2 regions of the Halomonas sp. ND22Bw genome follow, and region 2 is predicted to be linked to the other one. Evidence: predicted binding sites of a transcription regulator. Region 2 holds the regulator's gene; the other holds the start of a gene.

Region 1 (15,843 bases), 260 kb from region 2:
GGGGCATTCCAGCATGCCGCGCCAGGCCAAGATCGCCCTGGCCGCCTCGCTGACCGTGGTGATGGCGCCGGTGCTGCCGGCGATGCCGAGCGTGCCGCTGTTCTCCTGGGCGGGGCTCGGCATCGTCATCGAGCAGCTGCTGGTCGGCGCCGCCATGGGCCTGGTGATGCGCGTCACCCTGGTGGTGGTGCAGGCCACCGGCGAATTCATCGGCCTGAAGATGGGGCTGGCCTTCGCCACCTTCTTCGACCCGGCCAGCGGCACCAACATGATGGTGCTGTCGCGCTTTCTCTACATGATCACGCTGCTGATGTTCCTGGCCTTCAACGGCCACCTGATGGTGCTCGAGCTGCTGGCCTCGAGCTTCGAGACACTGCCTATCGGCCTGGGGCGCTACGACCCTGCCGCCTTCGAGATGCTGGTCCGCTATGGCGGCACCATCTTCTCCTCCGGCATGCTGCTGGCCATGCCCCTGATCGCATCGCTGATGATCGTCAGCCTGGGGCTTGGCATCCTCAACCGCTCGGCGCCCCAGCTCACCGTGTTCAGCATCGGCTTCCCGGCCTCGCTGACCATGGGCGTGGTGCTGCTGATGGTGCTGATGACCGACCTGGACCGCTTCCTCGAACGCCTTTTCCGTCAGGGCCTCACCTTCCTCGGGGAATTCCTCGACGTCCTGTCACCGCTGGCTAACTGAGCGCGGCATCAAGCACAAGAACCGCCCTGTCGGGAGACAACAGGGCGGGACAAGGGGCCTTGGCCGGCAGGCAAAACGGATCAGAGATACTGGAAGAGCGACATACCCTTCATGTTGGCGAAGGTCTGCTGGGACGCCTGCAGGCCGACCTGACGCAGGCTGTATTCGGAGATCGCCTCGACGTAGTCGAGATCGACCAGATCGGACCGGGTCTGCTCGTAGTTCAGGCTGCGGTTGCTGCTGACGCCATCCACCACGTCCAGCTCGTTGAGACGCGCCCCCATGGAGGCCCGCACCGTCAAAACGGTATCCAGATGGTCGTCCAGGCTGTCCATCTCGGCGCCCAGATCGCCGCTTCCGGACTCCAGCTTGCCAATGGCCGACTCCAACGTGGTGAAGAGTGCGGCATCGTCGCCGTCGGCGCCGAAGATGTCGCCACCGCTGGTACCCACCGGCATCAGGCGAGAAGCATCGATGCGCTGCTCGCGCACCTTGTCGTCTCCTTCATAAGTGACCGTGCCACCGCCCTGAACGAAGGGCGCCTCGTCGTCCTTGTAGCCACCGAACAGATAGTTGCCGTTGCCGTCGGCGGCGTTGGCCTGGCCGAGCAGGGTGTTGTAGACCCCTCTCAACTCATAGGCCACGGACTGCCGGTCCGCCTCGCTGAGGGTGTCGTTGGCGCCCTGGATCAGCAGCGTCTTGGCGCTGGTGATCGAATCGCTGACGCTGTTGAGCACGCTCTCCGACTGTTCGAGGGCCGTTCGTGCACTGACTCGCGAATCGGTGTACTGCTCGGTAATGGCCAGCGACTGACTGACGCCCACGGCCCGAGCGGCCGCCTGGGGATCGTCGGACGGGCTCGTCACCCGGCGACCGCTGGCGATCTGCTGGCTGACGTCGTTGAACTTGGCCTGCTGCTGATTGAGCGAGCCGACGCTCTGATTGAAGATGGTGAGGGTACTGATGCGCATCTCGTGAGACTCTCCCTATCAACCGCGCAGACCGAGCACGGTGTCGAGCACCGAGGTGGCGGTATCGATGACCTTGGCGTTGGCCTGGTAGTACTGCTGGTAACGGATCAGGTTGGCCGCCTCTTCATCCAGGTTGACTCCGGACTCGGACTGCTGGACGGCCTCCAGCTGCTGGCTGAGCCCCTGCTGGGCCTCCAGATTGACCTGGACGATATTGGTTCGGTTGCCGACGTCGCTGACCAGGGAGGCATAGGCCTCGCTCAGCGAGGCCGAACCGCCCACCACGCTCTTCTGCTGAAGATCCTGCAGGGCCAGGGCGTTCTCGTTGTTCCCAGAGCCGCCCCCCGGACCGGCCGCGGCGATCCTGTCGGTATCGCCGATGGCGCTCTCCAGGCCACCCGCGGCACGACGAACCGGCTGGACCACGAAGCGATCGTTGTCGGCCAGGCCGGCAGGATCGTCGAAGCTCAGGGTCAGGCCGCCAAAGCTCAGCTCGCCGCCGGCATAGTCGACGTCGGCGGCCTCCAGTACGGCCCCGGTGTCCTCGCGCACCACCTCGAAGGCCGGCGCCGCGGCGTCGGTGACCCGCACCGTATAGTCGGTGGCCTTGAGCTGATCGATGCTGTCGGCATCGAAGGCCGCCCCGGCGATCTCGGCGATGCCCGTGTTGCGCTCGGCCGAGAAGGCCCGCGGCTCACCGATACTGAAGAACTCGCCGCCCGCGTCGCCGTTCAGGTCGATGCCTTCGGCATGCTGTCGGTTGACCGCCACCGCCAGCGAGACCGCCATCTGGCCGATCTGGTTCTGGGTCTTGTCCAGGGTCTCGGCGCGGAAGTCCATCAGCCCGCCCAGAGTCCCGCCGCTGATGGCGTCCTCGTCCAGGGCTCGGACGTTGCCGCTGGAGTCCGGATAGCCGACCACGGTGCGCTGAGGATCTTCCGGCGAGGCCATGGCTTCCAGCTTGAAGCTGCGATCGCCCATCACCAACGGCTGGCCATTGGGCAGGCTGACGTTGTAGGACTTGCCGTCCTGGATGTTGAGCCGCAGGTCCATGCGCTCGCTGAGCTCGTGGACCAACTGGTCGCGCTGGTTGAGCAGCGCATTGGGCGCCTCGCCCTGCTTGGCACGTGCCAGAGCGATCTCGCGGTTGATCGAGCCCAGCTGCTCGGTGGTGTTGTTGATCTGGGTGACCTCGTCCTCGATCTGGCCGTTGATGCCGTTCTGCATGTCCTGGAGGTAGCCGTCGAAGGAACGGAACTGGGCGCTCAGGGTATCCGCCGAGCCGAGCACGCCCTGGCGGGCGGCCGGGTCGGAAGGCGCGCTGGCCAGGTCCTCCATCGAGGAGAAGAAGTCCTGCATCAGCGGCGAGAGCCCGGCGGCCTCGTCGGCCAGCAGGTTGTCGATCTGCTCCACCTGGGTGCCGTAGGTCTCCAGCGCGCTGGTCTTGCTGGTGGCGTCGTTCAGCTGGTCGGCGACATAGCGGTTGAACTGGCGCTGGATATCGTTGACCTGCACCCCGCCCGTGCCCGTACTGCTTTCCCCCAGCACGGTCACTTCGCGGTTGTAGCCGGGCGTGTAGACGTTGCTGATGTTGTTGCTGGTGGACGCCAGGGCGTTCTGGGCGGCGTTGAGGCCGCTGAGGCCGGTGGAGAAGATGCTCATGACAGATGTTCCCTTGTGCCGATTCTCTGGCTATCGGCCGCAGCGGGCCGGACTTGAGGCCGAATGTCCTTGAGCCGGGGACTGAAACCCCCCGGAAAAATGCCGATCAGCGTGACGCCAGTCGCTGGCCCTCGGGCAGCGGCCCCAGGGTGTCCATGACCGCGATCAGCTTGTCGGCATAGGCCGGGTCGGTGGCATAACCGCCGCGCTGCAGGGCCCGGGCCGCCTGGTCGGGCGTCGCGGCCGAACTGACGCCGGCATAGCGAGGATTGTCGCCGATCAGACGGGCGTAGTCGGTGAACGCTGCCTGGAAGGAGTCATAGACGCGGAAGCGATCGCGCACCGCCTGGCGACGGCCGTCGATCACCTCATGGGTCAGGATCTCGGTGGTCTCGCCCTGCCAGCGGCTGCCGGCCTTGATGCCGAACAGGTTATGGCTGTTGCCGCCGTCGGCGGTAGGAATCTCGCGCCGCCCCCAGCCGGTCTCCAGCGCCGCCTGGGCGAGGATCAGCTCGGCCGGCACGCCGCTCTCGCGGCTGGCCTCACGGGCCGGGCCGGCGAGCCTGGCCAGGAAGGCCTGAACGTGCTCGGGCCGGTCCGCCATCGCGGCCGGATCCGCCACGGCGGACGCCGGCTCATCCATGCCGGTCTGGAGCGCCTCGAGGAAGGAGGTCGGCGCCGATGACGCGTCACCCTCGGCCCGCGTGCCAGCGTCCGGCTCGGCCATCAGCGCATCGGTCAGCGGGCGCGGCGTGCCGCGGGGAATCCCGGCGATCAGCGCCTCGATGTCGCGGTGACCCGAGGCCGAGGCATCGCCCCCACCGACCGAGCCCTCGAGCTGGGCCACCAGCTGGTCGGCCAGCCCCAGGCCACGCTCGGCCACGGTCTGGGACCACTGCTTGTCGAGCATCTCCTGATACATGTCGCCGGCCTGGCTCTGGAGCAGCCCCGAGGTCGGCACCGCCTCGCGCATGCTCTTGACCATCATCTGCACGAACAGGGCCTCAAACTGCTGGGCGGCGCCCTTCAGGCCCTCGCCGGAATCATTGTGCTTGAGGCGCTCCAGGCCCTGGATGTCCAGGGCGAACTGGCCGCGGGCGGTGTCGGGAGCATCCAGGCTCATCAGATGATCTCCAGTTCGGCGCGCAGCGAGCCCGCTTCCTTGAGGGCCTCGAGGATCGACATCAGGTCGTTGGGCGTGGCACCCAGGGAGTTGAGCGCGTCGACCACCTCCATCAGGTCCGCGCCCTCGACGACCTTGAGGGTGCCGGGCTGCTGCTGGATGCTGATCTCGGCATCCTGGGTCACCACGGTCTGGCCGTTGCCGAACGGGTTCGGCTGGCTGACGTCCACGTCGCTGTCGATGACGATCGACAGGTTGCCCTGGGCCACCGCTGCCCGGCGCAGGGTCACCTGGCCGTTGAGCACCACCGACCCGGTCCGCGAGTTGAGTACCACCCGGGCCGGTTCCTCGGTGGGCGTGACCTGGACGTTCTCGACCCGGGCCATGAAATTGACCCGCGCGTTGGGATCGAGCGGGCCGTCCAGGGCGATCACCCGGGCGTTGCGGGCCGAGGCCACGACACGACCGAACTCCTGGTTGATGGCGCTGACCGCCCGCTGGGCGGTGCCGAAGTCGTCGGTCTGGAGCTGCAGCTCGAGCAGTCCGCCGTTGGCGCCTAGGTCGAGGGGCACCTCGCGCTCCACGGTGGCGCCGTTGGCGATGCGCCCCCCGCCCTGCTGGTTGACCTGCACGCTGGAACCGCCGGCCGCCGCCCCCGCACCACCGACCAGCAGGTTGCCCTGGGCCAGGGCGTAGACGCTGCCGTCGGCGCCCTTCAGCGGGGTCATCAGCAGGGTGCCGCCGCGCAGGCTGTCGGCGTTGCCCACCGAGGACACCACCACGTCGAGGTTCTGCCCGGGGCGGGCGAAGGCCGGCATCTCGGCCGTGACCATCACCGCCGCCACGTTGCGCAGCTGCATGTTGGTGCCCGCCGGCACGGTGATGCCGAGCTGGGAGAGCATGTTGGTCAGGCTCTGGCCGGTGAAGGGCGCCTGGGTGGTGCGGTCGCCGGTGCCGTCGAGGCCGACCACCAGGCCATAGCCGACCAGGGCGTTGTCGCGTACGCCGGCGAAGCTGGCCAGCTCCCGCAGTCGCTCGGCCTGGGCCGGCAGCGCCAACAGGATCATCGCCACGAAGGCCAGCCCGGAGGCCAGCCGCGGAAGTGCGCCCAGCGCGCGTCGAGTGCCGGTCATCATGCCACTCTCCTAGAAGGGCGAGACGTTGAGGAAGAAGCGCTGCAGCCAGCCCATGTGCTGCGCCTCGTTGATGTAGCCGTCGCCGACGTACTCGATGCGGGCGTCGGCCACCGAGGTCGAGGGCACGGTGTTCTCGCCGGTGATGTCGCGGGGATTGACCACGCCGCCGAAGCGGATGAACTCGGTGCCCTGGTTGATGGCGATCTGCTTCTCGCCGCGCACCCGCAGGTTGCCGTTGCCCAGCACGTCGATCACGGTCACGGTGATGGTGCCGGTGAAGGAGTTGTTGGCCTGGGAGCCACCGCCGCCCTGGAAGTCGCTCTCCCCGGAGACATCGAAGCCGTACTCCGCCAGGGTATCGAGGGCATCCGGCAGCTGGGCCAGCTCGAGGCTGGACGAGCCGTTGCGGTCGGCGTTCGAGCGGGCGTTCTTGCTGGCGCTGACCTGTTCGTCCAGCACGATGGTCAGGATGTCGCCGATCATCCGCGGACGACGATCCTCGAACAGCGGCTGATAACCGCTGCGCGGCTGGTAGATGGCCCCGTTGGCGCGCGCCATCGGCCGCTCCGGAATCTCGATCCGCTCCTGCTCGCCGACCACCGAGGCGTGGGGAATCTGCGCACAGCCCCCCAGCACCGCCAGTGCCACGACCAGCAGCCAGCGCCATGCACCACCCGCAATCATCCCGCTCATGCCCTCGCCCTCCGGTCCATCACTCGCCTCACAGCTGGGCCAGGCGCGAGAGCATCTCGTCGCTGGTCTGCACGGCCTTGCTGTTGATCTCGTAGGCACGCTGGGTCTGGATCATGCTGACCATTTCCTTGACCACGCTGACGTTGGAGGTCTCGACGTAGTTCTGCATGATGCTGCCGGTGCCGTTCATGCCGGGAATATCCTCGGTGCGCGGCCCGGAGGCGGTGGTCTCGGCATACAGATTGCCGCCGAGGCTCTCCAGCCCGGTGGGATTGACGAAGGTGGAGAGGGTGACCTGGCCGACTTCCTGGAGCTCGCTGTCGCCCGGCACCTTGACCGACACGATGCCATCCTCGCCGATGTTCACCGACAGGGCGTTCGGCGGGATGACGATGCCCGGCTCCAGCGGGTAGCCGTTGGCGGTCACCATCTGGCCGTTCTGGTCCAGCTGGAAGCTGCCGTCACGGGTGTAGGCGGTGGTGCCGTCCGGCATCATCACCTGGAAGAAGCCCCGGCCCTCGATGGCCAGGTCACGGCTGTTGCCGGTCTGCTCGAGCCCGCCCTGGGTGTGCAGGCGCTCGGTGGCCACCGGACGCACGCCGGTACCGACCTGCATGCCCGACGGCAGCCGATCCTGGGCGTTGGTCTGGGCACCGGGCTGGCGCAGGTTCTGATACAGCAGATCCTCGAACACCGCCCGGGACTGCTTGAAGCCGTTGGTGTTGACGTTGGCCAGGTTGTTGGAGATGACGTCCAGCTTGGTCTGCTGGGCCTCCAGGCCGGTCTTGGCCGTCCATAGTGACTTGATCATTCTGATTCCCTCATGTTCGTTCGGCTCAGCTCAGCGAGAGCAGGCTGTTGGCCCGCTGATCGTTCTCGTCGGCGGTGCTCATGACCTTGGTCTGCATCTCGTAACGGCGCGCCACGTCGATCATCGACACCATGGTCTCCACCGGATTGACGTTGCTGCCCTCGAGCGCACCGCTGATCAGCTTGGCATCGTCATCGGCCGGCAGCAGGCCGGGCTGGCCGTCCTGGCCGGGGGCGCGGAAGAGGCCATCGACGCCGCGCTCCAACCCATCGGGCCCCGGCGTGGCCAGCTTGAGGCGACCCACCGGCACCAGGGCGTCGGGCCCCTGGCCGGGGGCGATGGCACTGATCGTGCCGTCGGCGCCCAGCGAGACCTGCGCGCCCAGGGGCACCTGGACGGGGCCGCCCTCGCCGATCACCGGGTGGCCGGCGCTGCGCAGCAGACCGTCGCCATCGACCTGGAGGTCGCCGCGGCGGGTGTAGGCCTCGCTGCCGTCGGGGGCCTGGACGGCGAGCCAGGCATCGCCCTTCATCGCCACGTCCAGGGTGCGGCCGGTGCGGGTCATCGGGCCGGGCGAGGTATCGGCGCCCGGCGTGGATGCCGCCACCGAGGCGCGGGTGTCCAGGCGCCCGTCGCCCTCCACCGGCACCGCGCGCATCGCATGCAGCTGGGCGCGAAAGCCGGTGGTCGAGGCATTGGCCAGGTTGTGGCTGACCACCGCCTGCTGCTCCATGCTCTGGCGCGCGCCGCTCATGGCGGTATAGAGGATGCGATCCATGACTCAGCCTCCCGGGCTTAGCGGCTCAGGTTGATGGCGGCCTGCAGGACCTCGTCCTGGGTGGAGATGGTCTGGGAATTGGCCTGGTAGGCCCGCTGGGTGACGATCATGTCGACCAGCTCGCTGGCCAGGTCCACGTTGGAGGTCTCGATCGCTCCCGAGGTGATGGTGCCTAGCACGCCGGTACCGGCCTCGCCCACCAGCTCCTGGCCCGACGCCGCGGTGGAGCGCCAGGCGTTGTCGCCGACCGCCTCGAGCCCTTCCGGGTTGCGGAAGTTGGCCAGGGCGATCTGGCCGGCCGGTATCGACTGCTCGTTGGCGTAGTTGCGCATCACGGTGCCGTCGTCCTGGATGGAGATGCCCACCAGGGCCCCGGAGGTGTAGCCATCCTGGGTCAGGGAGTTGGTCGCGGAGGTATTGCCGAACTGGGTGGAGCCGGCGATGTTGAGCCCGAACGCCATCGCGCCAGGACCGGCACCGAGCGGTGTGGTGTCATCGTTGGCCACGTCGATGGTCGGCATGTTGTCCAGGGTCGCCGGATTGCCATCGATGGTCGCCAGCTGACCGTTGGTGTCGAAGGTCACCGTGAAGTCATTGGCGGCATTGTAATGCCCTTCCATCGCCACCTTGGCGTTCCAGGTATTGGCCGTCGCGGGGTCCTTCTCGTAGTACACGGTGACGTTGCGTGCATTGCCCAGCGAGTCGTAGACCGAAAAGTTGTTCGAGAAGTGGTAGTCGAGGGTCTGCTCGGTGCCCGCCGGGTCCGTCATGTCGGTCGAGACCGTGGCCTGGCTGAGCCCTTCACCGGCCACCTCTCGCGCATCCAGGTTGAAGGAGGTCGCGACATTGGCCGTCGCACTGGCCGGCATGTCGTCGGCAGGTACCTGCAGCACCTGTGGCTGGCCGCCGGCCTGGACCTCATTCGCGGCATTGAGCCCGTAGCCCATGATCCGTGCGCCCTGGGCATTTTCCAGGTAGCCGTCGGCGGTCATGGACAGCTGACCGTTGCGCGAGTACACCACTTCGCCTTCCTGCTGGAAGCGATAGAAGCCGTCGCCGCTGATCGCCAGATCCAGGTTGCGGCCGGTATTCTCGATATTGCCGTCGCTGAAGTCCTGCAGCACGGCCGAGACCTGGGTACCCAGGCCGGTGGAGCCGGCATAGATATCGGCGAACTGGGCGCCGGAGCTCTTGTAGCCCACGGTCTGGGAGTTGGCGATGTTGTTGCCCAGCACGTCGAGGCTGGAGGAGGCGGCGTTCAGGCCGCTGAGCGCTTGTGAGAAGCCCATGTCGTGTTATCCCTGCGTTATCGAATCATGAAAGGTGCTGAGCCGACCCGCCCCTCGAACCGGCCCCGACGCATCACAGAATCTGCTTGATGTCCCCAAGCCCCACCTGGCCGTAGACGGCGCCGAGGTCGAGCCGGACGTCACCGTCCGGGGACGGCGTGACGCTGTTGACCATGGCGTAGTTGAGCGACTCGACCGACACCGGGCTGTCGCCCTGGCTGGCTTCGACGCGGAACTGGTAGGCACCATCGGCGGCGACCTGGCCGTCGCTGGTCTTGCCGTCCCAGCTGAAGGACTGCACGCCGGCGTCCATGGCCCCCAGGTCATAGGCATTGACCACCTGACCGGCGCCGTTGGTGACGGTCACCTTGACCCGGTCGGCCGGGGCGGCCAGCTCGACGCCCATGGGCGTGGTGGTCACGTCACCCGCATCGTTCTGGTCGAGCAGCACCCGGTTGCCGGGCACCATCACGCCCTGCCCGATCAACGCCGTGGCCTGCAGCGTGCGCCCGGCGTCGATCTGGCTGGTGATCTCGGACAGCGAGTCGTTGAGCTTCTCGATGCCGCTGACGGTGTTGATCTGCGCCAGCTGGGAGGTCATCTCCTCGTTCTTCATCGGATCCATCGGATCCTGGTTCTGTAGCTGGGTCACCAGCATGGTCATGAAGTTGTTGCGCAGCTCGTCGGACTGGGCAGACGTCAGCCCCGAGCCGCCGCCGGCCCGGTTCGCCCCGGAGGCGCCGCCATTGAGGCCGTTGAGCACGCCGGAATCGATGGTGGATGCCATGGGATCAGCCCTCGCCCAGGGTCAGGGTCTTGAGCATCAACTGCTTGTTGGTGTTCATGACCTCGACGTTGGCCTGATAGGAACGGGAGGCGGAGATCATGTTGGCCATCTCCGCCACGGGATCGACGTTGGGCAGGCTCACGTAGCCCTGCTCGTCGGCCAGCGGGTGCTCGGGGCGATACTCCTGGCGCAGCGGCGCCGGATCCTCGACCACCTCGCGCACCCCGACGCCGCCCACGCCACGGCGTGAGGCGGCCTGGCTCTCGAACATCACCTGCTTGGCGCGGTAAGCCTCGCCGTCGGGGCCGGCCACGCTGTCGGCGTTCGCCAGGTTGCTGGCGGTGACGTTCATGCGCTGCGACTGGGCGCTCATCGCCGAGCCGGAGATATCGAACACGGAAAACATCGACATGCCACCGCTCCTTATTCGGGTTGCATGGCCTTCTTGAGGCCCTGGATACGACTGTTGAGGAGCGTCAGGGAGGCCTGATAGCGCACCGAGTTGTCCGCGAAGGCGGTGCGTTCGCGGTCCATGTCGACGGTGTTGCCGTCGAGGCTCGGCTGGTCCGGCACCCGATAGAGCAGCTCCCCGCGCGGCGACGGCATGCCCTGGCCGGCCAGATGGCCGCCGTCGGTGCGCGCGAGCGACAATCCGCCGCCCGCACCGGCACCGCCCTGGCGTGTCGCCCTGGCCAGTTCGGCACCGAAGTCCATGTCGCGGGCCTTGTAACCCGGGGTATCGGCGTTGGCGATGTTGCTGGCCAGCACCTTCTGTCGCTCATGGCGCAGGCTCAGCGCCTGCTGGGAGAAGTTGAGGGAGGCTTCGAGCTGATCGATCATCCGGCACGCTCCGGAAAAGGAAATTCGTCGACGATGGAGAATAGCCACGGTGCTGTCAGCCCAAAGGATCGAACAGCCCTCGATAGCCGGGCCATTTCACGGCATCCCCCATCGAGGCGAGCGCTAGACTGCCGTCAGGAACTTCCTCCGAGCGTGCCCATGTCCCGATTGATCCGCCGCTGCCTGCTACCGCTGTTGCTGCTGGCCGCCCTTCCGGCGTCGGCGGAGGACACGGCGATGCTCGATGCCGTGCGCGCCTTCCTGACCGCCGAGGCCGCCCCGCTGGGCGACGAAGTCAGCGTGACGCTCTACCCGCCCGCCGCGCACTTCCCGACCTGCCGCCAGCCGACGCCGTTTCTCTCCGACACCTCACGGCCGCCCTTGGGGCGCCTCTCGGTAGGAGTGCGCTGCGCCGGCGAGGATCGCCGGACGCGCTACCTGCAGGCCGAGGTCAGCGTGATCGGCCACTACCCGGTCACCGCCCGTGCCATCGAGGCCGGGACCCGGCTGACGCGGAACGATCTGGAGGAACGACGGGGAGAGCTCGAGCGGCTGCCACGCCGGGCGCTGCGCTCCATCGAGGCGATCGTCGGCCAGGAGGCTCGCCGTTCGCTGGCGGCGGGACGGGCGATCCAGTCCCACCAGGTGCGGGCACCGCGGCTGGTCGAGCGCGGCGCGAGCGTGATCCTGGAGGCCGGCGGCCAGGGCTTTCGCGTCACCCGCCAGGCCGAGGCGCTCGGTGCCGGCGGTCGCGGGGAGCGTATCCGAGTGCGGCTGGACGACCGCCGCATCCTCGAGGGGCGCATCATCGGTCGCAATCGCCTGGCCGTGGAGGGCTGACCCGGGCTGGCCGTTACCCCCGGCCGGGCATTAAAGTGTCGGCTTCGAGTGCCGATAGCTCGAATAACGCACCGCTCACGAGGCCTTTCACCGTGAAAGTCGACAATCACCATCCCCTGCGCCCCGGACAGGTCGAGTCACGCGACACGACGCGCCAGACCCGGGAAACACCCGCGGCGGGGCAGGACGCCCCGGAACCTGCCACCTCGACGCACCTGCGCCAGGGCGCCACCGACCCGAGCCGTGACATCGACGCCGCCCGGGTCAACGAGCTGCGCGAAGCCATTCGCGACGGCCAGCTGGAGATCAAGCCGGAACGCATCGCCGATGGTCTGCTCGCCAGCGTTCAGGATCTGCTGGCCGACGAGGGCGACGCTCAGTGAGCCTGCAGCGACTCCTCGACGGCCAGGCCGAGCGCCTGGCACGCCTGGGCCAGCTACTCGAGGAAGAGCAGGCGCTGCTGGTGGTCGGCGAGATCGACGGCCGGCGCCTCAATGCCCTGGCCGAGGAAAAGACCGCCGTCCAGCAGGACCTGGAGGACACCGAAGTCATCCGCGCCCGGGTTCAGCGCCAGCTGGGCTATGCCGAGGGCACCGAGGGCGCCCGCCAGGCCGCCGCCGACGCCGGCTGTCTCGACGGCTGGCAGGCCATGCTGAACCAGGCACGCCACATCGCCCGGCTCAACGAGCGCAACGGACGCCTGCTGGAACTGCGTATGCGCCACAACCAGCAGATGCTCGACTACATCCACCGCCTCGCCGACCCCGACACCTACTCCGCCGACGGCCGCACCGGCCTCCAGTCGCGCCGCCTCGACGCCCGGGCCTGAAACGAGCCGTTCGTCTCAGGCCGTCGTCGGGCGCGCCTCCCACCAACCCGCCAGGTCGGCCGGCGCCTGGGGCGTGCCCAGCAGGTTACCTTGCCCCAGCGATACCCCCAGCGCACGCGCGGCCTCCAGCTGGGCCGGTGTCTCGATGCCGATCAGCACGACCTCCACACCGAGTGCCTGAAAGCAGCGCAGCAAGGCCTCGAGCACGCCACCCCGCTCCAGCGAGTCGATCATCCTGGGATTCAGCTTGATCCGCGATATCGGCAGCGTCGACAGACGCGGTAGATCCAGCGGCGCGGCGCCGATATCGTTGGCCACCAGGCCGACGCCGAGACGTTCCAGACGCCGCAGCAGATGGGTCTGGCTGGCGGCATGCTCGATCAGCCCCTGCTGCCCCAACTCGAGGGACAGCCAGCCACGCTCCAGCCCCTGCTGCCTGAGGAAGAGATCCAGCGGACGACGATCGAACACCGCCTGATCGAGCAGGTCGTCGTCGACGTTCACCGCGACGTCGAGCTCGGCCAGCGGCGAGCCCTCGGCCTGCCAGGCGGCATGCTGGGCGATCACCGTGGCGATCACCCAACGATCCAGACGCACCTGTTCGCCCAGTTCGGCCACCACCGGCAGGAAGTCGGCAGGCAACAGCGGCCCCAGGGTCGGATGATGCCAGCGCAGCAGCGCCTCCAGCCCCAGGCAGCGACCGCTGTCCAGTGCGATCAGCGGCTGGTAGAGCAGTCGGAAATGCGCTTCCGGATTCAGCAGCGCGTCCTGCAGCCGCTGACGAAACGCCAGCTGCGCGTCCAGGTGGTGGCGCAGGGCTTCATCGAAGAAGGCGTGCCCCGAGGGCCCGGCACGTTCCAGTGCCGTCTCGGCACTGCTCAGCAGCTGCAAGGGCAGCTCCCCGTCCTCGGGATAGATGGCGACCCCGGCGGAGAGGGTCAGCAGGGTCGGGTGCGTCTCCTGACGGAAGGGCGGCTCCATGGCCTCGAGGCAGCGCATGACCGTGGCCTGGAGCCCGCCGGGCGTGAGCGGCGGCTCGATCAGCACACCCCAGCAGCCGGGCCGCAGCTTGACGAGGCTGTCCTCGCGGCGCAGGGTGCGGGCGAGACGCTGCTCGACACGACCGGCCAGCGCCTCGAACGCCGCAGCGCCCAGCGTCTCGCGCAGCGCCGCATGGCCGTCGAGCCGCAGCATGATCAGCCCGACACACCCTTCGGTGCGATCGGCACGCTCCAGGGCATGCTCCAGACGGTCCTCGAACAGCCAGACGTTCGGCAGGCGCACGGGCAGCCTCTGCCAGGCGCCGGGCTCCAGGGCGGCGGAGGATTCCCCGGGGTCGATGACGCTCAGCAGGCGCAGCCGATCGCCCTGCTCCCGCTCCACCGGGGTCGCGCTCACCAGCACCAGATGGCCATCGTCCTGGGGATCGGCGGCGAGGCGCGCCGGCTCCCAGCCCTCTTCCAGCGCAACCCATTCGTCATGACGGTCGTGCAGGAAACCGGAGTAGCGGATCAGGCCATCGACCGGACGCCCCATCAGCTCTTCTTCGTCGAGCTCGAGCAACGCCCGGAAACCGGCGTTGGCCCACCGGACCCGGCCCGCGTCATCCACCAGCACCAGCCCGAACGGCGCCTGCTCGACGACCAGACGCGACAGGGGAGCGGGCAGAGACTGCACCCGTGCCTGCTTGCCGTTGCCCTGTGTATTTTCCCCGCCACCGTCGCCCGCCATCGCGCCCGTCCCGTAAGTATCTATTTGCGTCACGCCATCGGATGTCGGCCGTGGCCGGGCGTTCTTGAGCATTTCATCGGCGCAGACCACCGTATCGCGGCACTCCTGGGCTCGCCCGAGAGCCCTCGACGCTTCCAGTCTCCAGTGTAACAACGGTTCGTGACCTGCTCGTCGCGAAAAGCACCGCGAAAAGCCGACATCTTGGCGATATCTCAAGAAATGAGACGCCTTCTCGCTGCGTGTCGAGCGACCGGCGCCACCCGGCACGCCAGCGTCGCGCCCTCCCCCGTGAGCGCGCGCCGCTTGCCTTCGACAGACCGCTTCCCCAGACTCGTTTCCCCTGCCATCACCGCGGTTCATGCCATGAGCGCCTCCTACAACCTCACCCTGGTCGCCCTCTCCTTCGGTGTCGCCGCCATCGCCTCACTGACCGCCCTCGATCTGGCCGGCCGTGTCCGCGCCAGCACCGGCGCCCTCGGCCATGCCTGGCTGGCCGGTGGCGCCTTCGCCATGGGCACCGGCATCTGGGCGATGCACTTCATCGGCATGCTGGCCATGGAGATGGCCGCGACGGTGGGCTACGACGTCCCCATGACCGTGCTCTCGCTGATGGCGGCGATTCTCTCCGCCGCACTCGCCCTGGGCGTCGTCCATACCGGCCGGCTGAGTCGCCGACGCCTGGGTCTCGGTGCCCTGGTCATGGGACTCGGCATCTGCCTGATGCACTACCTGGGCATGGAGGCCATGGAGATCCAGGGAGCGCTGCGCTATCGGCCGACCCTGTTCCTGCTCTCGCTGGCCATCGCCGTGTCGGCGGCGGGCCTGGCCCTGTGGCTCGCCTTCCACCTCAACCCGGCCGCCGACCGCCAACCGCCGCTCTGGCAGAAGGGCCTGGCCGCGCTGGTCATGGCCGTGGGCATTTCCGGCATGCACTACACCGGCATGGCGGCGGCCCTTTATCCCGAGGGCGGCATGCCGGCGGCGAGCGGCGGCCTGTCGCCCCACCAGCTCGCCGTCACCGTGGCCCTGGTCTCGACCTGCATCATGGTATCCGCGCTGCTGATCTCGCTGTTCGACGCTCACCTGTCATCGCGCAACGCCCGGCTCGCCGACTCGCTGCGCGAGGCCAACCGGGAGCTCAAGGGCATGGTCTATCGCGATGCGCTGACCCAGCTGCCCAACCGGCTGCTGCTCGAGGAGCGCCTGGACGCCCTGCTCGCCGCCCCGCCTTCGATGTTCGCGGTGTTCTTCGTCGACCTCGACCGCTTCAAGCAGATCAACGACTCGCTGGGCCACCATGTCGGCGACGCGCTGATCCAGCAGGCGGCCAGCCGACTGCAGGCCGCGGTGCGCGACATCGACACCGTGGCCCGGGTCGGCGGCGACGAGTTCATGGTGCTGCTGGAGAGCGAAGTGACGCCTGACGTGGCCGCCGCCCTGGCCCGACGCCTGGTCAGCACCCTGGACAAGCCCTTCCAGATCGAGCACAGCGTGGTGAAGGCCTCGACCAGCGTCGGCATCAGCCTCTATCCCGACCATGGCGGCGACAAGCACGCGCTGATGATCCACGCCGACGCGGCCATGTACGACGCCAAGCAGAGAGGCCGCAACACCTTCCAGTTCTTCGAGCCGGACATGACCTCGCACGCCGAGCGG
Region 2 (15,843 bases):
CGAAGGACGGCACGCGCCGGTCGCTGCCCTCGGTGGACAGGGTGATCTTGTCGGAAAGGCCCGCGATCTGCTCGAGAAGAGCGTGCAGTTCCTTGGACTTGTCGCCGTCATCCAGGGTGGCGACCAGCTCAAAGGGTTGCGTGACCTTGCCAAGGTAGGCTTTCAGCTGTTGCTTCAGAGAGTCGTCCAACATAACGGCGGCAATCCTTGATGATATGTGACTCGCAGACACGACTTCCCCGTGCGGGTCGCGAAGCCTCGCGCCCGGGAGCGTGTCAGGAAAAACCGGAATCGGGCCCCGCCGGGACGTGGTCCCGATCTCGCTTGCGCGACTGGTTGGGCGATCGAGGCGCAGCGCCTCGGCGGGGTAACGGGGAGCGGGAGAATCCCGCAGGTCAGCGATCCAATAAAGGATGCACGGATCGGCAGTCCGTTTAGATCTTGCCGACCAGGTCCAGGGACGGCGCCAGGGTCTCTTCGCCTTCTTCCCACTTGGCCGGGCAGACCTCGTTGGGGTTGGCGCGGACGTACTGGGCGGCCTTGACCTTGCGCAGCAGCTCTTCGGCGTTACGGCCGATGTTGCCGGCGTTCAGCTCGATGATCTGGATCTTGCCGTCCGGATCGACGACGAAGGTGCCACGATCGGCGATGCCGGCTTCCTCGATCAGTACCTCGAAGTTGCGCGACACGACGTGGGTCGGGTCGGCCAGCATCGGGTACTGGAGCTTGCCGATGGTCTCGGAGCTGTCGTGCCAGGCCTTGTGGGTGAAGTGGGTGTCGGTGGACACGCCGTAGATCTCGACGCCCAGCGCCTTGAAGGCCTCGTAGTTGTCCTGCAGGTCACCCAGCTCGGTCGGGCAGACGAAGGTGAAGTCGGCCGGATAGAAGAAGAAGATGCTCCACTGGCCCTTCAGGCTCTCTTCGCTGACCTCGACGAAATCGCCGTTGTGATAGGCGGTGGCGTTGAACGGTTTGACTTCGGTGTTGAGCAGGGACATCGCGTCGCTCCTGTTTGAGTGCGTGTGTGGGGAAGACGCGAACAGAATACCCAGCCCCCTCTCATTGGTTAAATTGAATAGGGTGATGCTGACGATAGCCAAGAGCTAATCGGTGCCCCGGCGCCTTCAGGCGCCGGGCTCGGGCTCCTGCCACACCAGCTCGACACGGCGATTGGCGGCGCGCCCCGCGGCATCGTCGTTGGCGGCCAGGGGCCGGGTGTCGGCGTAGCCGATGGCCCGCAGGCTGTCCCGCGGCACGCCTTCCTCGGCCAGCGCGCGCACCACGGCGCTGGCGCGCCCGGTGGACAGCTCCCAGTTGGAGGGGAAGCGCGAGGTGGCGATCGGCAGGCTGTCGGTGTGGCCCTCCACCGAGATCTCGCCGCCGAGGTCGACCAGCCGCTCGGCGAGGTGCGACAGCACCTGCCGGCCGCCCTCGGTCACCCGGGCGCGGCCGCTGTCGAACAGCAACCGGTCCTCGATGCGCAGGGTCAGCCCCTGGTGGGTACGCTCGACGCTGACGCCGTCCATGCCGAGCCCCTGGAAGCGCGGCTGCAGCCCGGCATGGCGCGGCTGGAGCCCTTCGCCCACCGCCAGCGCGGCCCGCATGGCCGGCGCGGCGATTTCATTGCCCTCGCTTTCCCCCTCCCCCGTGGCCAGGCTGCTCATGGAGAGCAGCAGCACGAACAGGGTGATCAGCAGGGTCAGGACGTCGAGATAGCTCATCAGCCAGCTCTCGCCCTCCTCGCCGCCCTGCCCGGGCGGTGCCAGCGCCTGGCGGGTATCGCGGTCAAGCACGCTGCCCGGCCTCCTCGCCGCTGGGAACGCTGCCCTTCGCCGGGTCGCGGATCTCGTCGTGATAGTTGGCGACGAAGGAGTTGAGCGTCTCCTCGATGAACGACGGCAGGCGCCGCTTGGTGATCAGCGAGATGCCCTCGAGCACCATGTTCATGGCGATCAGGCGCTCCTCGGTGCGCCGCTCGAGCTTCACCGCGATGGGCTTGAACACCAGGTTGGCCAGCAGGATGCCGTAGAAGGTGGTGAGCAGCGCTACCGCCATGCGTGGGCCGATGACGTTCAGGTCGCCGGCCTCCATCACCTCGAGCATGTTCACCAGTCCCACCAGGGTGCCGATCATGCCGAAGGCCGGGGCATAGGTGGCCATGGTGCGAAAGATCTGCGCCTCGGCGTGCTCGCGGGCCTTGAGCCGGGCGATGCGCCAGCGCAGCAGGTCGAAGATCTCCTCCTCCTTGGTGTTGGCGATGACCAGCTGGATGCCGGTGCGCAGGAAGGGATTGCGGGCCTGCTCCAGGGCCGACTCCACGGCCCGCACGTCGCCCTTGAACCACAGCCGCGACATGTCCACCAGCTCCTTGATGTCGTCACGGATGTAGGTGTTCTCGCGGCGAAAGACGATGCCCACCAGGCGCACCACCCGCACCACCTCCTTGAGCGGATAGCTGATGAAGGTCGCGGCCAGAGTACCGGCCAGCACGATGGCCAGACCCGGCAGATTGACGAAGCTCTGCGGCGACTCGGCGGTGAACAGCAGGACGCTCGCCAGCATCACGATGCTGGCCAGGATCCCGATCAGGGTGGACGGGTTCATGGGGGACTCCCTGTCGCGTTTCGACGATTAAGTGGATGACGTTCGTGACCCGAGATATGGGCCGATGAGCGCCGGGGACAGGCCGATGCGAGGGTTTTTTGCCATGGGTGAGGCGACCCTCGTCGAACGGGCTGGCCACGGATGGCCAGCACCGGGCCTGCAAGCGGAGCAGGATGCGAGAGCGCCGCTGGGCAAAAGTAGCGCCCAGGGAAGGGTTCACAGCGCCCTCGCAGCAGTCTGGCGCCGGGAAAGCTCATTTCCTCCGAGCCCTGTCGCCATCCGATGGATGGTTATCGGCCTCGACCGGCCAGGCTTGATGCGGTTAGTTGTCACGCAGCTTTCCGCGCAGTCGCCCCACGGCCTGGCTGTGCAGCTGACAGACCCGGGACTCGGTGACGCCGAGCACGGCGCCAATCTCCTTGAGATTGAGCTCTTCCTGGTAGTAGAGCGCCATCAGCAGCTTCTCGCGCTCCGGCAGCGCCTCGATCGCCTCCACCAGCTGGGTCCGCTGCTGGTGGTCGATCAGCCGGGCGAAGGGCGTCTCGGCGACGCCGTCCTCCAGCAGCCGGCCCTCGCCGCCCTCGGCCATCAGCTCCTCGAAGGGCAGCAGCTGGCCGCTGTTGGTATCGCTGAGCAGCCGTCGATAGCTCTCGAGGTCCATGTCCAGGGCCGCGGCGATCTCGGTCTCCTCGGCCGGGCGCCCCAGCTCCTGCTCGAGCCGGCGGGCGGCCTCGTCGGCGGCCCGGGCGTTACGCCGCACGCTGCGCGGCAGCCAGTCGCGGCTGCGCAGCTCGTCGAGCATGGCGCCGCGGATGCGCTGGCTGGCGAAGGTGGCGAAGCTCGCGCCCTGGGTCGAATCGAAACGCCCCAGCGCCTCCAGCAGGCCCACGGTGCCGGCCTGGATCAGGTCGTCCAGCTCGATGCTCGCCGGCAGACGCACCTGCAGCGCCAGCGCCTGACGGCGCACCAGCGGCAGGTAATCATCCAGCAGCGCGTCCTGTTCGATCTTGCCTTGTGCTGTGTACATGGCTCAGCCTCGCCTCTCTGCTCTCACGGGCCTTGGGCCTTACTGAAAGTTCACGATCACCTGCAGCCCCTCGACCGCCAGCGGGGCCTGCCCCGGCAGCGGCGAGAAGCGAAAACTCAGCGGCTCGCCGGCGGGCAGTCCCGCCAGGGCCGTGCTGCGCCCGCGAGGGCCCGGCAGCGTCACGCAGCCGGCCGGATGGCAGAGCCGCGCGTGCCCGCCCTGGCCGGGCGGCGTGCGGAAGCGCCAGCGCACCTCGCGGATGCGACCCTCGGTGCCGGCGGGCGGGGTCAGCGCCTCGCTGGCGGTCTCCCGACCGACGATCGCGGCACGCACCGAGGGCGCCTCGGCCACCCAGCTGCCGGCGGCGTGGGCCGTCGGGACGAGACCGGCGAGGGCGGCTAGGGCGGCGAGCGCCCCGAGCATCAGGCGGCGCCTCATGCCAGCACCAGCAGGTCGATGCCGAAGTATTGCCCGGCGGCCTGGCGCAGGTTGTCGAGCAGCCCGCGGCGCGGCATCCCCGGCGGATGCACGGCGATCAGGCGCCGCGGCCCGCCGCCTTCCGCCAGCCGGCCGAGCACGCCCAGCGCGCGGCGAAAGGCCTCGCCGTCGGCGCCCACCCACAGCGCCCAGCGCGGCTGCTCTTGCGCCAGCACGGCCAGATGCGGGCTCGAGATGGCCACGGGTACCACCTTCCAGCGCCGCGGGTCGCCGACCCAGCGCCGGCCTCGCTCGGCCCAGTGGTCGAGCAGCGCGGTCACCCGCTCGGCCTGTTCCGGCGCGGTGCTCGGCAGCCCCACCACCACCAGGGTGGTCGGCGGGGCCTCGGCCGGCGATGTCTCGACGCCTGCCGCCTCGCGCCGCGATGCCGCCGTGACCGATGTCACGGCGGGCGCCGGCTCGGGCACAAGGTCGCTTCCGGCCTCGGCGGCCGGGCGCTCGAGACTGGCCGCCCAGGCGCGCAGCCCCGCGGCCTGATCGCCGGCCATCACCGCAGCCCCTCCAGGCCGGCGGCGCCGACGTGGCGAATGGCATCGCGTGCCGTCAGCAGCTGCAGCAGCGCCTCCAGCAGGGCGCCCTCGCGGCGACGGCGACGGCCGCCCAGCAGCGCCAGCAGATCGCCGCGCAGCTCCTCCGCCTCGTCATCGGAGGACTGGTCGAGATGGCCCGCCGCGGCGGCCAGCCCGGCGGCCAGCAGCTGGCGCAGCTCACGGTCGGTCTCCGCCGGCAGCAGCGACGGCAGGCGCTCCCAGGCGCGACGCGCCTGGCGCGGCAGGGCCTCGCCGTGGAGTTGGCCGATCAGCAGCGGCAGCACGTCGGCGCCGGCCGGCAGTGGGGTCAGCCACTGGCGCCGCGCCAGCACGCGGCCGCTCTCCGGGTCCACCAGGCTGGCGAACCAGGCGGTCATGGCACAGGAGGCCACAGGCCCGCGGCGACCGCCGGGGCCGGCCTCCACCGCCAGGCGCGCGAAGCGCACGCGCACGGTCTGGCCGCGGAAGCGCGCATCCCGGGTCTCGGCGGCCTCGGCCAGCGGCTCGAGGCTCGACAGCGAGCGGCGCTCGCCGTCGTGGACGACGCGCTGGGCGGGGCGCACCTGGCACAGCCAGGGGGCGCGGGTCTCGTCCAGCCACAGCCAGGTGTCGGCGTCGGGCAGGCCGGGCAGCAGATGCACGGCCACGCCTTGCCGCTCCCGGGCCTGATCGAGCCGCGCCGGCCAGCCCGCGGGCTGGCGATGCTGCAGGTCGGGCAGCACCACCCAGCCGCCGCGGTCGTCGATGCCCAGGTCGGGCATCGCCCAGTCGGCGCCGGGCAGCGAGCGGCGCGCCGCCCACAGCATGCCGGCCCGCTGCGGCGGCGCGTCCAGCAGGCGCGAGAGGTGATCCTCCTGCAGGCAGGCGGGCAGCGCACTCAGGTCCCAGGCGGCCTCGAGGGTGGCGAAGCCGGTCAGCCGGCGACGCAACGTGGCGAGCAGGGCGCCGAGGCGGCGGCCCTGGCCGAGCAGCGCGTCGGCGTCGGGGCGAGCGCTCTTCACGCTCGCCGCGGGTAGGTCATCGCCGGGGCGCGCCGCCGCCAGGGCGGCCTCGACCAGCGGCGCGGCCTCGGCGGGCGCCAGGTCCTCCGGCACCCGCTGGCCGGTGGAGACATAGCGCAGCCGCAGGCCGTGGCGAATCAGGGTGTCCAGGGCCGGGCCCAGCTGGCCGGCCTCGTCCTGCTTGGTCAGCAGGCAGTCGTCGAGGGCCACGCCCGCGGCCCGCGCGGCCTGACGATAGTGAGTGACCACCTCCTCCAGCGTGCCCGGCTGGCTGGCGGCGTTGAGCACCAGCAGCATGCGCACCCGCTCGGCGCCGCCCTGCAGCTGGGAGGCCTGGGCGATGATGCGGCGGTCGCGCTGGCTCATGCCCACGGTGTCGATGATGATCCAGCGCCGGCCGGCGAGCTCGGCCAGCAGCTCGTCCATGGACTGCTCGGGCGACAGCGCATGCAGCGGCACCCCGAGCAGCTCGGCGTAGATGCGCAGCTGCTCGTGGGCGCCGACGCGGAAGCCGTCGGTGGTGACCAGGGCGACATGCTCGGCGCCGTGGCGCTGCACGCAGCGTGCGGCCAGCTTGGCGGTGGTGGTGGTCTTGCCGACCCCGGTGGGGCCGACCAGCGCCAGGATGCCGGGCGTGTCGAGGAAGGTCTCGGGGTCGATGCCCACCGGCAGGCGACCGGCCAGGCGGCGGCTCAGCCAGGCCTGGGCCGCGGCGGGCTCGGCCTCGGCGCCGGCCAGCTCGGCCGGCAGGCCCTGCAGCAGCTCGTCGATCACCACGCGGCCGAAGCCGGCATCGCGCAGGGTCTCGGCCAGCGTCTCGCGACCCGCGGACGACGATGTCGTCGGGGCGGCGGGCGACGCGGCCCCCCGGGCCAGCAGCGCGCGCATGTCCTGCATCTCGCGCAGCAGCCGCTCGCTCATGGCCTCCAGGCCGCCGCTGTCGGGCGCCGCGGATGTGGGAGCCGGCTCGCTCGGCGGCCGGGAGGCGGGCTCGGCGGGCGACGGCGCGGTGGATTCAGGAAGCGAGGAAGCCACCATGGTCTCGGCCGCCTCGTCGGCCATGGCCAGGATCTCGACGCCCGTCTCGGTGGGTCGGTTGGCCAGGATCAGGGCCTCGTCGCCCAGCGCGCTGCGCACCTTGCGCATCGCCTCGCGGCTGGTTTCGCCGACGAATCGCATGACGCTCATGTCGCTCACTGTCCTCCGATCAGGGTGGTGACCTTCAGGGTCCGGTCATCGGGAATCTCGGCCTGGGACATCACCACCAGATGATTCAGGCGGCGGCGCAGGAAGCGCGCCAGCACCGGGCGCAGCGAGTGCTGCACCACCAGCACCGGCGGCTCGCCGCTGGCCTCGTGGCGGCTCAGGGCCTGCTCGGCCTGGTCCATCAACGTCTGGGCCAGGCCCGGCTCCAGGGCACCGCTGCCGTTCATGGCCTGGTGCAGCACCTGCTCGAGCTGGCCGTCCAGCCCCAGGACGTTGAGGGTCTCGTGGCCGGCGAACCACTGCTGGGTGATGGCGCGCCCCAGCGCCACGCGGACCACGGCGGTGAGTTCACCCGGATCCTGCTGCTGGGGCGCGTGCTCGGCCAGGGCGTCGAGGATGGTGCGCATGTCGCGGATCGAGACGTCCTCGTCGAGCAGGTGCTGGAGGATCCGCTGCAGCACGGTGAGCGAGATCGCCTTGGGCACCACTTCCTCGACCAGCGACTTCTGATCCTCGCCGAGCTTGTCGAGCAGCTTCTGCACCTCCTGGCGGCCGAGCATCTCGGCGGCATGGCGGTGCAACAGGTGATTGAGGTGCGTGGCCACCACGGTGCTGGCGTCGACCACGGTGTAGCCGTAGACCTGGGCATGCTCGCGCTGCTCGGTGTCGATCCACACCGCCGGCAGGCCGAAGGCCGGGTCCCGGGTCGGTGTGCCGGCCAGCTCGCCGGAGACCTGGCCCGGGTCGATGGCCAGCCAGCGGCCCGGATAGGCTTCGGCGCGGCCGATCTCGGCGCCCTTGAGACTCAGCGAGTAGGCGTTGGGCGAGAGCTCCAGGTTGTCGCGGATGTGCACCACCGGCGGCAGGAAGCCGACCTCCTGGGCGAACTTCTTGCGCACGCTCTTGATGCGGCCGAGCAGCTCGCCCTGTTGCTGGGCGTCGACCATGGGAATCAGCCGGTGGCCGACCTCGAGGCCCAGGGTGTCGACCAGCTGCACGTCCTCCCAGCTGGCCTCGGGCGCCTCCGGCGCCGGCGGCGGGGCGACCTGGGTCTGCTCCTCGACCAGCTGGCGCTCCTGCTGGCGCAGCATCCACCAGGCCAGGCCGCCGAGCAGCGCGGTGAACAGCAGGAACACCAGGTTGGGCATGCCCGGCACCAGGCCCAGCAGCCCCATCACGCCGGCGGCCAGGAACAGCACCCTGGGATTGACGAACAGCTGGCTGATCATCTGCTGGCCGACGTCCTGGTCGGTGGTCACCCGGGACACGGTCACGCCGGCGGCGGTGGAGATCACCAGCGCCGGGATCTGCGCCACCAGGCCGTCGCCGATGGTCAGCAGCACGTAGGTGCGGGCGGCGTCGGAGAAGGCCATGTCGTACTGCAGCAGGCCGATCAGCAGGCCGCCGATGATGTTGACCACCATGATCACCAGGCCGGCCATGGCGTCGCCGCGCACGAACTTGCTGGCGCCGTCCATGGAGCCGTAGAAGTCGGCCTCCTGGGACACGTCGGCGCGGCGCTGACGGGCTTCTTCCTCGCCGATCAGGCCGGCGTTGAGATCGGCGTCGATGGCCATCTGCTTGCCGGGCATGGCGTCGAGCATGAAGCGAGCGCCCACTTCGGCGATGCGTCCCGCGCCCTTGGTGATGACCATGAAGTTGATGATCACCAGGATGGCGAACACCACCAGGCCGACGGCGAAGTTGCCGCCGACCAGGAACTGGCCGAAGGCCTCGATCACCTTGCCGGCGGCATCGCCGCCCTCGTGGCCGTTCATCAGCACCACGCGGGTCGAGGCCACGTTGAGCGACAGCCGCAGCAGGGTGGTGAACAGCAGCACCGCGGGGAAGGCGGCGAAGTCCAGCGGCTTCTGGGTGAACATGCTGACCAGCAGCACCATCACCGCCATGGCGATGTTGAAGGTGAACAGCAGGTCCAGCGCGAAGGGCGGCAGCGGCAGGATCATCATCGACAGGATCATGATGATCAGCAGCGGGCCGGCCAGCAGCTTCATCGGCACGTCGGCCATCAGGTTGCGTCGCGGCAGGTATTGGCTCAGGGCCTTCATGCTCGTGCCTCGTCGGTGTCAGGGCCCGCTCCCGGCGCCGCCACGGCGTCCGGAATCGGCAGGTTCTCGGGGATCGGCGGGGCCTCGCCGCCCTCTTCGGCAACGCGTTTCAGGCCGAAGGCCCAGGCCAGCACCTCCGCCACCGCGGTATAGAGGTCGGCGGGGATCTCGGCCTCCAGATCCACATGGTGATAGAGCGAGCGAGCCAGCGGCGGCGCCTCCAGGCGTGGCACCCCGGCCTCCTCGGCCACCTCGCGGATGCGGGCCGCCACGGCGTCGGTGCCCTTGGCCACCACCCGCGGTGCGCTCATGCCGGCCTGCTCGTACTTGAGCGCCACGGCGTAGTGCGTGGGGTTGGTGATCACCACGTCGGCCTCCGGCACCTGGCTCATCATCCGCCCGCGCGCCATGGCCTGCTGCTGCTGGCGGATGCGGCCCTTGACCTGGGGGTCGCCCTCGGACTCCTTGTGCTCGCGCTTGATCTCGTCCTTCGACATGCGCAGCTGCTTGGTGTGGTTCCACAGCTGGTAGGGCACGTCGATCAGGATCACCACCAGCAGGGTCAGCACCATCAGGCCGCAGGCCTCGGCGGCCATCCACATGGCGTCGGCCAGGGCCCGCTGGACGGGCATGCCCATCAACGCCATGAACTCGCCGCGGTGCAGGTAGAGGTAGGCCACGCCCACGCCGCCCACCAGCACCGACTTGGCGATGGCCTTGGCGAGCTCCACCAGCGCCTGGACGCCCAGCATGCGCTTGAGCCCCTTGAACGGATTGAGCTTGCTGGCCTGGGGCTTGAGCGACTTGGCGGAGATCACCCAGCCGCCCAGCAGCGCCGGCGCCACCAGCGCGATCACCGCCAGCAACAGGAACAGCGGCAGCATGCCGATCAGGGTGCGCTGCCCCAGTGCCAGCGCCTGGACCAGCATCGGAATGGTTTCCATGGCCTGCCGACGCTCGAACAGGAAGGCCTGCTCCATGACGCCACCGACCAGCTCGAAGAGGCTCGCGCCCATGGCTCCGAGGCCGATCACGCCGCCGAGCAGCAGCATGAAGGTGGCCAGCTCCCGGGAACGGGCCACCTGCCCGTCCTCGCGCGCCTTCTCCAGGCGTCGAGCCGTGGGCTCTTCTGTCTTCTCGTCGTCGCTGCTGTCGTCGGCCATGGCCAGTCACCGGGCACTCGTGCGCACCCTGGCCATTATCCGGGGAGGAAGGTAGGAACGGTCAGGCGAAAAGGGCCGATTTTCGTGGGCTTATCCACGCGCCTCGGCCGCTTGCCGGAAGGGGAAAGCGGGAAGAAAGGACGGCGGTAGGCATGGCTCAGGGGTCAGACCCCGGCCACGCCACCCGGCCCGTCATCGGGCACGTCTCCGGTCACATCGACACGCCGGGGTCTGACCCCGGCTGGCCGAGCGCAGACGGTGTTCGGCGATGACTCAGAAGCCCAGCTGGTCGAGCAGGTCATCCACCTGATCCTGGTCGGCCACCACGTCCTCGGCCTCGGGCTTCATCTGCGGGCCGTTGAGCAGACTGTCCTCGTCGCGCTTCCTGGCCTCGCTCTCGCGCTGGCCGTCGGCGCGACGCTGCATGCTGTCGCGGGCCTCGCCCTGGGGCACGCTGTCGATCAGCACCTGCACCAGTTGATGCTCGATCTCGCGGATGACGTCCATCATCTTCTTGATCACCTGGCCGGTCAGGTCCTGGAAGTCCTGGGCCATCATGATCTCGAGCAGCTCCTTGTGGGTCGCCTGGGTCGTCTGGGGCACCTCGGCCAGGTAGCCACGGGTGTCCTTGACCAGCTCGCGGGCGTCGTCGAGCTCCTTGGGCTCGGCGAACCACTCGGCCCAGCGCGCGTCCAGCGCCTCGGCCCCCTCGCTGAGGCGGTCCTGCAGCGGCTGGGCACGATCGATGGCGTTGAGAGCACGCTCCGCCGCCTGCTCGGTCATGGTCGCCACGTAGCTCAGGCGGTCGCGGGCATCGGGAATCGCGTCCGCCGCCCGCTCGATCTCCTTGTCCAGCCCCAGCTCGCGCATGCTGTCGCGCAGCATGCGCGTCAGGTGGCCGATGCGCTGGACCAGTTCGTCTCCGTTCGCCTGGTGGTCGCCAGGCTGTGTCTCGGTGCTCATCATCGCCTCTCCTGCATGCCGGACCCGCGAGGGCCCGGCCGGGTATCACATGCCCAGCTTCTCGAAGATCTTGTTGAGCTTCTCCTCGAGGGTCGCCGAGGTGAAGGGCTTGACCACGTAGCCGTTGGCGCCGGCCTGGGCGGCGGCGATGATGTTCTCCTTCTTGGCCTCGGCGGTGACCATCAGCACCGGCAGCTCCTTGAGATCATCATCGGCACGGATCTGCTTGAGCATCTCCAGGCCGTCCAGGTTGGGCATGTTCCAGTCGGACACCACGAACTCGAAGCCGCCGGCCTTGAGCTTGTTGAGCGCCTCCTGACCGTCCTCGGCCTCCTCGACGTTGGTGAAGCCCAGTTCCTTGAGCAGGCTGCGCACGATACGCCGCATGGTCGGGAAGTCATCCACCACCAGGATGCTCATGTTCTTGTCCGCCATCGGGATTCCTCTTCTTTTGCTAGTCGGGGCAATTGCGTTGCGGGGCCGGCGGCACGCCACCGGCCATGTTCAGAATTCTTCCCAGTCGTCCTCGGCCGTGGTCGCCGCCCGCGGGGCGGGGCGGGACGGCTCGGGCCGGGATTGAGGCGCGGCCTCGGCGCGCGGCGCCGGGGCCTGACGGTGCGGCGCGGCCGGACCGGCCGCCGGCAGGGCGTCGGATTCACCACCGCTCAGCCGGAACACCGACACGGCCTGCTCCAGGCGCGTGGCCTGAGCCTCCAGCTCGGACGCGGCGGAGGCCGCCTCCTGCACCAGGCCAGCGTTCTGCTGGGTGACCTGGTCCATCTGGCCCACCGCCTGACCGACCTGCTCGATGCCGTCGCTCTGCTCCTGCGACGCCGCCGAGATCTCGTCCATGATGTCGGTCACCCGGCGCACCGAGGCGACCACCTCCTGCATGGTCGAGCCGGCCTGCTCGACCAGCGCCGAGCCCTCCTGCACCTGGGTCACGGAGCCGTCGATCAATGCCTTGATCTCCTTGGCCGCCTCGGCCGAGCGGCTGGCCAGCTGACGCACCTCGCCGGCCACCACCGCGAAGCCGCGGCCCTGCTCGCCGGCCCGCGCCGCTTCCACCGAGGCATTGAGCGCCAGGATGTTGGTCTGGAAGGCGATCGAGTCGATCACCCCGGTGATGTCGGCGACCTTCTGCGAGCTGCCGGCGATGCCGTGCATGGTCTGCACCACCTGCTGGACCACCTCGCCACCGCGCTCGGCGGTGCTGGTGGCCTCCTGGGCCAGGCCGCTGGCCTGGCGGGAGTTGTCGGCATTCTGGCGCACCGTGGCGGTGAGCTCTTCCATGCTGGAGGCGGTCTCCTCCAGCGAGGCGGCCTGCTGTTCGGTGCGCGAGGACAGATCGGCGTTGCCTCGGGAGATCTCCCGGGCGCGGCCGTGAATGGCGCCGCTGCCCTGGCGCACGTCGCCGACGATGCGCCCCAGGTTGTCCTGCATGTCGCGCATGGCGGCGAACAGCTGGCCGATCTCGTTGCGCCCCTGCACCCGGATCTCGCGGGACAGGTCGGCCTCGGCGATGCCTTCGAGATCGCGCACCGCCTGACGCAGCGGCAGCACCAGCAACCGGCGCAGGGTCAGGTAGATGCCCCCCATGATCAGCGCCGCCAGCGCCAGGATGGCCAGGCCGATCACGCCGAAGCGGCTCTCCATGGCGCCGTAGTCGGCCATCAGGGTGTCGCCGCGCTCCCCGGCGTAGCGCACGAACTCGGTCAGCGATGCCTCGAGGGCCTCGCTGGGCTCCGTCATGCGCTGACGCAGCTGGGAGAAACCCTGGGTATCCACCTGGTCCAGGGCCTCGTAGCCCTCGCGCACCAGCGCCAGCATGGCGCCGAAGTCTGCCTCGACGCGGGCGCCCAGCGCCTCGCCCTGGGGCGTGCGCGACACGCCGGCGTAGTTCTCGTAGCGCGCCTCGGCGCGCTCGATCTTGTCCTGGGCCGAGGCCAGGGCGGTATCGGCCTGGCTGGTGCGACCCATCAGGAAGTGGCCGGAAGCGGTCTGAAGGTCGACCAGGGCGCCGGTCAGCAGCGCGTCGGCGCGGTTGATCTCGTTGAGCTGTTCGACGTTGATCCGGTCCAGGGTCCCGAGGGTCTCGCTGGCCGTGCGGCTGGCCGTCCAGCCCAGGCCCGCCACCACCACCAGAAACAGCAGGAAGCAGACCAGCACGCCGTTGACGACCCGGCTGATCTTGAAATTGCGCAATAGGTTGAGCATCGAGGCGACTCCTGAGCCGAAATGACAGTCCTTCTTACACCCGCTGGGCACGACCGGAGGCGGCGACCAGCTTGAGCAGCCGCGGCGCCACCGCGTCAAGGGCGACGACCTCGGCCGCGCCCCCCAGGGCGATGGCCTCGCGGGGCATGCCGAACACCACGCAGCTGGCCTCGTCCTGGGCCAGGGTCTGGGCCCCGGCCTGGCGCATCTCCAGCAGCCCGGCGGCGCCGTCCTTGCCCATGCCGGTCAACAACACGCCGATGGCGTTGCGGCCGGCCTGGGTGGCGGCGGAGTGGAACAGCACGTCCACCGAGGGCCGGTGACGGTTGACCGGCGGGCCGCTGTCCAGCCGCGCGACATAGTTGGCGCCGCTGCGCGCCAGCTTGAGGTGAGTGTCCCCCGGCGCGATGTAGGCGTGCCCGGGCAGGATGCGCTCGCCGTCCTCGGCTTCCTTGACCGTGATCTGGCACAGCCGGTCGAGGCGCTCGGCGAAGGAGCGAGTGAAGCCCCCGGGCATGTGCTGGGTGATCAGGATCGCCGGGCTGCCCGCCGGCAACGGCTCCAGCACGCTGCGGATGGCCTCGGTGCCGCCGGTGGAGGCGCCGATGATGATCAGCTTCTCGCTCGACACCAGCGGCGCCTCGAGGGTCTTCGGCGCCGGAGCGTCACGGCGACGGGCGCGCTGCGGCCGCGAGCGTGCCGCCGCGCGCAGCTTCTCGGCGATCTCGTCGGCATAGGCCTGCATGCCGTGGCGAATGCCCAGCGACGGCTTGGCCACGAAGTCCAGGGCGCCGAGTTCCAGGGCGCGCAGGGTCACCTCGGAACCGGCCTGGGTCAGCGACGAGACCATCAGCACCGGCATCGGCCGCAGTCGCATCAGCCGCTCCAGGAAGTCGAGGCCGTCCATGCGCGGCATCTCGACGTCCAGGGTGATGACGTCCGGGTCGTGGCGCTTGATCAGGTCGCGGGCCACCAGCGGGTCCGGCGCCACGGCCACCACTTCCATGTCGGGCTGCTGATTGATGATCTCGGTCAGCAGGTCGCGTATCAGCGCCGAATCGTCGACGCACAGCACCTTGATCTTGGGTGCGCTCAAGGGATGTCTCCTCTCCATGCGGGCGGGCGGCGGACGGCATGCCACCCCCGTCGCCGGCCGATGGGGTCACTATCGGCCGGCGCTCCCGGTTCTTTAACGCGCCCGTTGTTTAACGCGCCTTGCGCACGTAGACGGTCTGTCCCCGCAGCCGGAAGGCCTCGGTGGTGTAGGAAAAGTTCTCGGAGTGCCCGGCGAACAGCAGACCGTCGGGCTTGAGCAGCGGGGCGAAGCGTTCGAGGATCCGCGCCTGGGTCGGCTTGTCGAAGTAGATCATCACGTTGCGGCAGAAGATCGCGTCGAACGGCCCCTGGATCGACCAGGAGGGCGCCAGCAGGTTGAGCGACTGGTAGTCGACCATGTCCTTGAGTTCCTGACGCACCCGGGCCAGGCCCTCGTGGGCGCCGCGGCCGCGCTGGAAGAAACGCTTGATCCGCGCCTCGTCGAGCTTGTGGATCTGCTCCAGGGCGTAGACCCCGGCGCGTGCCTTCTCCAGCGCCTCGGTATCGATGTCCGTGGCCACTACCTCGGCGCTGCCGGCTCGCGAGCCCAGCGCCTCGGCCAGCGTCATGGCGATGGAATAGGGCTCCTCGCCGGTGGATGCCGCCGCGCTCCACACCCGCACCGGCTCGCGGCGTTCGCGCACGTGACTCGCCAGCAGCGGGAAGTGGTGCGCCTCGCGGAAGAAGGCGGTGAGGTTGGTGGTCAGGGCATTGGTGAAGGCCTCCCACTCGCGGGCATCGGGCTGGCGCTCGAGGCGTGCCAGATAGTCGGCGAAGCGCGTCAGGCCATGATGCCGCAGCCGCTTGGCCAAGCGGCTGTAGACCATCTCCCGCTTGTGCTCGGCCAGCACGATGCCGGCCCGCTGGTAGATGAGCTGACGGATGCGGGTGAAGTCCGCATCGGTCAGTTCGAGGTCACGCTCGAACTGACCGCCGCCCGCCCAGCTTCCCGGCCCCGACGAGGGCAGCTCCTGTGTCACGTTAGAATTCCTCCCATTCCTCGAGGTCCGCTGCCTGGGACGTGCGGGTCTGCGAGGTCATCGCCCCGCGGGATGCCTCGGCCGAGGCACTGGACGCGGTGTGGGCCTTTGCGGAGGCGGCCGGCAGCGGCTGGCGCTCGGCGGCACCGCGCCGCTCGCTCAGCGACGGCGCACGTTCCAGGCCCGCGCCGCGCAGGCGGAAGGCGGCCACGGCCTGGGCCAGCTCGGCGGCCTGCTGATCGAGCTCGGTGGCCGCCTGGGCGGAGGCCTGCACGCGCTCGGCGTTCTGCTGGGTCACCCGATCCATCTCCATCACCGCCTGATTGATCTGGCCGATGCCGTTGCTCTGCTCGGTGGAGGCCGCGGTGATCTCGCCCATGATGTCGTTGACCCGGGTCGAGGCCTCGAGCACCTCGGAAAGCGAGCTCTCGGCGCGCTTGACCAGCTGGGCGCCGCCCTCGATCTGCCGGGCCGAGCCGTCGATCAGGGC

The links. Region 2 encodes FliA, which starts transcription of late flagellar genes. Its sites were predicted from a motif close to CTAAAGTTNNNNNNNNNNCNGCCGATA; they were not measured.
Region 1: flgK (flagellar hook-associated protein FlgK) is a predicted target of FliA. The motif match lies at 3,362-3,388, and genes of this name have one in related genera.

What each region holds. Positions count from the first base shown of each region.
Region 1 covers NZ_PXWD01000003.1:330,314-346,156, reverse strand. Annotated here, with positions in the region: gene fliR (flagellar biosynthetic protein FliR) at 1-697, shown strand, start outside; gene flgL (flagellar hook-associated protein FlgL) at 778-1,668, opposite strand; gene flgK (flagellar hook-associated protein FlgK) at 1,687-3,330, opposite strand; gene flgJ (flagellar assembly peptidoglycan hydrolase FlgJ) at 3,437-4,453, opposite strand; gene CVH10_RS06650 (flagellar basal body P-ring protein FlgI) at 4,453-5,520, opposite strand; gene CVH10_RS06645 (flagellar basal body L-ring protein FlgH) at 5,599-6,273, opposite strand; gene flgG (flagellar basal-body rod protein FlgG) at 6,311-7,093, opposite strand; gene CVH10_RS06635 (flagellar basal body rod protein FlgF) at 7,119-7,871, opposite strand; gene flgE (flagellar hook protein FlgE) at 7,889-9,160, opposite strand; gene flgD (flagellar hook assembly protein FlgD) at 9,234-9,947, opposite strand; gene flgC (flagellar basal body rod protein FlgC) at 9,952-10,359, opposite strand; gene flgB (flagellar basal body rod protein FlgB) at 10,371-10,787, opposite strand; gene flgA (flagellar basal body P-ring formation chaperone FlgA) at 10,947-11,627, shown strand; gene flgM (flagellar biosynthesis anti-sigma factor FlgM) at 11,720-12,010, shown strand; gene CVH10_RS06600 (flagella synthesis protein FlgN) at 12,007-12,456, shown strand; gene CVH10_RS06595 (EAL domain-containing protein) at 12,472-14,187, opposite strand; gene CVH10_RS06590 (bifunctional diguanylate cyclase/phosphodiesterase) at 14,551-15,843, shown strand, end outside.
Region 2 covers NZ_PXWD01000003.1:66,649-82,491, forward strand. Annotated here, with positions in the region: gene ahpF (alkyl hydroperoxide reductase subunit F) at 1-193, opposite strand, end outside; gene ahpC (alkyl hydroperoxide reductase subunit C) at 435-998, opposite strand; gene CVH10_RS05405 (OmpA family protein) at 1,125-1,793, opposite strand; gene CVH10_RS05410 (motility protein A) at 1,786-2,604, opposite strand; gene CVH10_RS05415 (RNA polymerase sigma factor FliA) at 2,927-3,631, opposite strand; gene CVH10_RS25585 (flagellar protein FlhE) at 3,671-4,069, opposite strand; gene CVH10_RS25590 (hypothetical protein) at 4,066-4,617, opposite strand; gene flhF (flagellar biosynthesis protein FlhF) at 4,617-6,848, opposite strand; gene flhA (flagellar biosynthesis protein FlhA) at 6,854-8,935, opposite strand; gene flhB (flagellar biosynthesis protein FlhB) at 8,932-10,098, opposite strand; gene cheZ (protein phosphatase CheZ) at 10,372-11,064, opposite strand; gene cheY (chemotaxis response regulator CheY) at 11,107-11,496, opposite strand; gene CVH10_RS05450 (methyl-accepting chemotaxis protein) at 11,566-13,278, opposite strand; gene CVH10_RS05455 (chemotaxis response regulator protein-glutamate methylesterase) at 13,313-14,374, opposite strand; gene cheR (protein-glutamate O-methyltransferase CheR) at 14,484-15,353, opposite strand; gene CVH10_RS05465 (methyl-accepting chemotaxis protein) at 15,355-15,843, opposite strand, start outside.